Regions from separate parts of the Thiobacter aerophilus genome, predicted to be linked through region 1. Evidence: predicted binding sites of a transcription regulator. Region 1 holds the regulator's gene; the other holds the start of a gene.

Evidence for each region. Region 1 encodes HrcA, which represses chaperone genes, less so after heat shock. Its sites were predicted from a motif close to TTAGCACTCNNNNNNNNNGAGTGCTAA; they were not measured.
Region 2: groES (co-chaperone GroES) is a predicted target of HrcA. The motif match lies at 1,151-1,177, and genes of this name have one in related genera.

The regions. Positions count from the first base shown of each region.
Region 1 is NZ_JBAJEX010000013.1:5,317-7,786, forward strand. It holds gene hemH (ferrochelatase) at 1-1,003, opposite strand, end outside; gene hrcA (heat-inducible transcriptional repressor HrcA) at 1,003-2,019, opposite strand; gene V6E02_RS11910 (NAD kinase) at 2,117-2,470, shown strand, end outside.
Region 2 is NZ_JBAJEX010000012.1:31,146-33,615, forward strand. It holds gene groL (chaperonin GroEL) at 1-977, shown strand, start outside; gene groES (co-chaperone GroES) at 1,302-1,592, shown strand; gene groL (chaperonin GroEL) at 1,682-2,470, shown strand, end outside.

The sequences.
Region 1 (2,470 bases):
GGCCGAGCGTGATGTCGGCCAGAGCGCGGATCCAATCTGGGCGTTCGTTGGGGCAGGGTATGTAGTGGAATTCACGGCCACCAGCGGCGAGAAACGCGGTCTTCGCCTCGACGGCGATTTCCTCCAGGGTTTCCAGACAATCGGCGAGGAAGCCTGGGCAGATCACGTCCACCCGCCCGACACCCTGACGCGCCAGGGCCTCGAGGGTGGGTTGGGTATAGGGTGTGAGCCACTCGGCGCGGCCGAAGCGGGACTGGAAGGTGAGCTGCCAGGCATCTGGCGCCAGTCCGAGGCTTTCCGCCAGCAGGCGCGCCGTCTTCTGGCACTCACAGTGGTAAGGATCGCCCTTGTCCAGAGTGAAGCGGGGCACGCCATGAAAGCTCATGATCAAGCGGTCCGGCCGGCCATGGGCGGCCCAGTGAGCGCGCACGCTCTCGGCGAGCGTGGCGATGTAGCCGGGATGGTCGTGAAAGTGCTTGATGAAGCGTAGCTCCGGCGGGTTGCGCAGCCGCTTGATAGTATCCGCCACCGCGTCGAAGACGCTGCCGGTGGAGCTGGCGGCATACTGGGGATAGAGGGGTAGGATGAGGAGCCGGCCGCAGCCGGCCGCCTTCATCTTGAGGAGCGTGGTCTCGATGGAAGGCACGCCGTAGCGCATGGCGTAATCCACCAGCAAAGGGGTGCGCGTGCGCTCGCCGAGATAGCCCTTGAGTAGCGTCGCCTGGCGTTGCGTGTGCACCAGTAGCGGCGAGCCTTCCGGCGTCCAGATGCTGGCGTATTTTTGCGCCGACTTGCGCGGACGGGTGGTGAGGATGAAAAGGTGCAGGATCGGCCACCACAAAAGGCGCGGAATTTCGATCACGCGCGGGTCGGACAGGAACTGCTGGAGATAGGGGCGCAGCGCCTCGCTCGTGGGGGCGGCAGGCGTGCCCAGGTTCACCAGCAGCACGCCCACGCGGGAAACGGTACCATGACGAAAGGGCGGTTCAGGCAGATAGCGCATCAGTGGTAGGAGAGGGCGCTGGAAAGCAGCTTGGCCGTGATGTCCACGATGGGGATGACACGATCGTAGGCCATGCGCGTCGGGCCGATCACGCCCACCGTGCCCACCACCCGGCCGTTCACTTCGTAGGGCGCGGTGACCAGGCTGCACTCGTCCAAGGGCATGACGCCAGATTCGCCGCCGATGAAGATCTGCACGCCCTGGCTCTGTTGGCCCAAGGCCAAAAGCTGCATAAGCTCGGTCTTCTGTTCGAAGATGGAGAACAGGCGCTTGAGCCGGTCCAGATTGGCCGAGAGATCCTGCACTTCCAAGAGCTTGCCTTCACCGGAAAGCACGCACTGGTCCTCGGCTTCGGAAAGCGCCGCGCTGCCCGCTTCCAGCGCTGCGTTCATCAGGGCGATCACGTCCTGGCGCAGGGCCTTGAGCTCGTCCTGAATGGCCTGCTTCACTTCGTCCAGGGTGCGGCCGGCGTAGTTCTGGTTGAAGAAATTGGCGGCCTCCGCGAGCTCGGTGGCGCTAAAGGCCTTGTCCGGGATGAGGATGCGGTTTTGCACGTTGCCGTCGGTGGATACCAGGATCATCAGAATGCGCCGCTCCGACAGGCTTAGGAACTCGATGTGGCGCACGGCGGTGCTGCGCTTGGGCGCCATCACCACGCCGGCAAAGTGGGTGAGGTCGGACAATAGCCGCGAGGCCGAGGCGATCAAGCGCTGGGGATCCGAGGTGTCCAGCTTGCTCTCCAGCGCCTGTACGGCCTCGCTGGGCAACGGCTGCACCGTGAGCAGGCTGTCCACGAACAGGCGGTAGCCGCGCGGCGTGGGGATGCGTCCGGCGGAGGTATGGGGACTGGTGACGAAGCCGAGGTCTTCCAGGTCGGCCATCACGTTGCGGATGGTCGCCGGCGAGACGTCCAGCCCGGAATAACGGGACAGGGTGCGCGACCCCACGGGCTGACCCTCGGCGATGTAGCGTTCCACCAGGGTTTTGAGCAGGACCAGAGAGCGCTTGTCGAGCATGGCCACGATTCTACCGATTCCTGAACCTTTAGGAAGTTCCGCCGCGACCCAGGGCCGATCGGACAAAGCCCGGGGTGGTCGCTATAATCACGTGATCATGCGTTTTCCGTTCAAGACCGCGGCCCTGGTGGGCAAGTACAACAGCAGGGAGATCGGTAGTGCCCTGCTGCGCCTGGCCGATCATCTCGCTCAGCGGGGTCTGCGTGTGGTCATCGCCACCCAGACCGCCGAGCGGGTCGGTATCGCAGGCTTCGAGACCGCCACGCTTGCCGAGATCGGCCATCTCGCCGATTTGGTGGTGGTGTTCGGTGGCGATGGCACCATGCTCTCCATCGCCCGTATCCTGGCACCCTATGACGTGTCGGTGGTGGGGGTGAATCAGGGCCGATTGGGGTTTCTCACCGATGTCTCCCTGGATACCATGATCCAGACGCTGGATGAGATGCTGGCC
Region 2 (2,470 bases), on a different contig from region 1:
ATGATGCCCTGATCCTGATCCACGACAAGAAGATTTCCAGCATCCGCGACCTGCTGCCGGTGCTGGAGGAAGTGGCCAAGGCGGGCAAGCCCCTGCTCATCATCGCCGAAGACGTAGAAGGCGAAGCACTCGCCACCCTGGTGGTGAACGCCATGCGTGGGGTGCTCAAGGTGGCCGCGGTCAAGGCCCCGGGCTTTGGTGACCGGCGCAAGGCCATGCTCCAGGACATCGCCATCCTCACCGGTGGCACCGTCATCTCCGATGAGGTCGGTCTGTCCCTGGAGAAAGCCAAGCTGGCTGACCTGGGCCGCGCCAAGCGGGTCGAGGTGCACAAGGAGAACACCATCATCATCGATGGCGCGGGCGAGAAGGACAAGATCGAGGCGCGGGTCAAACAGATCCGCACCCAGATCGAAGAGGCCACCTCCGACTACGACAAAGAGAAGCTGCAGGAGCGGGTGGCCAAGCTCGCTGGGGGTGTGGCGGTGATCAAGGTGGGGGCCGCCACCGAAGTCGAGATGAAGGAGAAGAAGGCGCGCGTGGAAGACGCCCTGCACGCCACCCGTGCCGCGGTGGAAGAGGGTATCGTCCCGGGTGGTGGTGTGGCCCTGCTGCGCGCGTCCAAGGCCGTGGCGGCCCTCAAGGGCGACAACCACGACCAGGATTGCGGCATTAAGATCGTGTTGCGCGCCCTGCAGGAGCCCCTGCGCCAGATTGTGGCCAACTGCGGCGAGGAGCCCTCGGTGGTCGTCAACCGGGTCATGGAAGGCACGGGCAACTTCGGCTACAACGCCCAGACCGGTCAGTATGGCGACATGATGGAGATGGGCGTGCTGGATCCCACCAAGGTGACCCGTTCCGCGCTGCAGAATGCCGCTTCTGTGGCCGGCCTGATCCTCACCACCGACGCCACCATCGCCGAGGCGCCGAAAGAGGAGAAGGCGAACACCCCGGCCATGCCCGAGATGGAATACTGATCGGGCCAAAGTCGGCGAAAACCCTCCCCCAGTGGGAGGGTTTTTTGTGCCGCAACCGCCAGCAACCGGGCGGTGTGCACCGAATGGCTCGTGGCGGCGGCTCGGACTGTGGGGGCGGCTTTAGCGGCCATTGCAGCGTCAGCGCTTGAACTTTCGGATGCTGGCCCCTATCATTAGCACTCCTCGCGGCAGAGTGCTAACACGCCTGCGCCGTGCAAGCGGTGTCTTGCCGACCGATACGGCGGCGGCACGTCAGGCCAGGGCAGTTTGGGACTGGCCGATCTGGATTCCCCGTTTCAACGCAAAACCTCAGGAGACCAAAGCATGAAAATCCGACCCCTCCATGACCGTGTCATCGTCAAGCGTGTCGAGGAAGAGCGCAAAACCGCCTCCGGTATCGTCATTCCCGATACCGCCGCGGAGAAGCCGGACCAGGGCGAAGTCATCGCCGTGGGTCCCGGCAAGCGCGATGATGCGGGCAAACTCATTCCCATGGACGTGAAGGTGGGCGACCGGGTCCTGTTTGGCAAATATGCCGGCCAGACCGTGAAAGTGGAAGGCGAAGAGCTGCTCGTGATGCGTGAAGAAGACATCATGGGCGTGATCGAAAAATAAATCCCCATGCAACGCGAAGGCGCCGGATGAGTGAAGACTTTTTGCCGGGCGTCGTTCGTGCTCGATGATTTTCAATTCAGGAGAACCAAATGGCTGCTAAAGACGTGAAATTCGGCGATGTCGCCCGCCACAAGATGGTCGCCGGCGTGAACATTCTGGCGGACGCGGTAAAGGTCACCCTGGGGCCCAAGGGTCGCAACGTGGTGCTGGAGCGTTCCTTTGGCGCGCCCACCATCACCAAGGACGGTGTGTCCGTGGCCAAGGAAATCGAACTGAAGGACAAGTTCGAGAACATGGGCGCGCAGATGGTGAAGGAAGTGGCGTCCAAGACCAGTGATGTGGCGGGTGATGGCACCACCACCGCCACCGTGCTGGCTCAGGCCATCCTCAAGGAAGGCATGAAATACGTGGCCGCCGGCATGAACCCCATGGACCTTAAGCGCGGCATCGACAAGGCCGTCGCCGCCACCGTGGAAGAGCTCAAGAAAATCTCCAAGCCCTGCACCACCAGCAAGGAAATCGCCCAGGTGGGATCCATCTCCGCCAACTCCGACGAATCCATCGGCAAGATCATCGCCGACGCCATGGAGAAGGTGGGCAAGGAAGGCGTGATTACGGTGGAAGATGGCTCGGGCCTGGAGAACGAACTGGAAGTAGTGGAGGGCATGCAGTTCGACCGGGGCTATCTCTCCCCTTACTTCATCAACAATGCGGACCGACAGCTCGCCGTGCTGGAAAACCCATTCGTGCTCTTGCACGACAAGAAAATTTCCAGCATCCGCGACCTGCTGCCCATCCTGGAGCAGGTGGCCAAGGCCGGTCGTCCTTTGCTCATCATCGCCGAAGATGTGGAAGGCGAAGCACTCGCCACCCTGGTG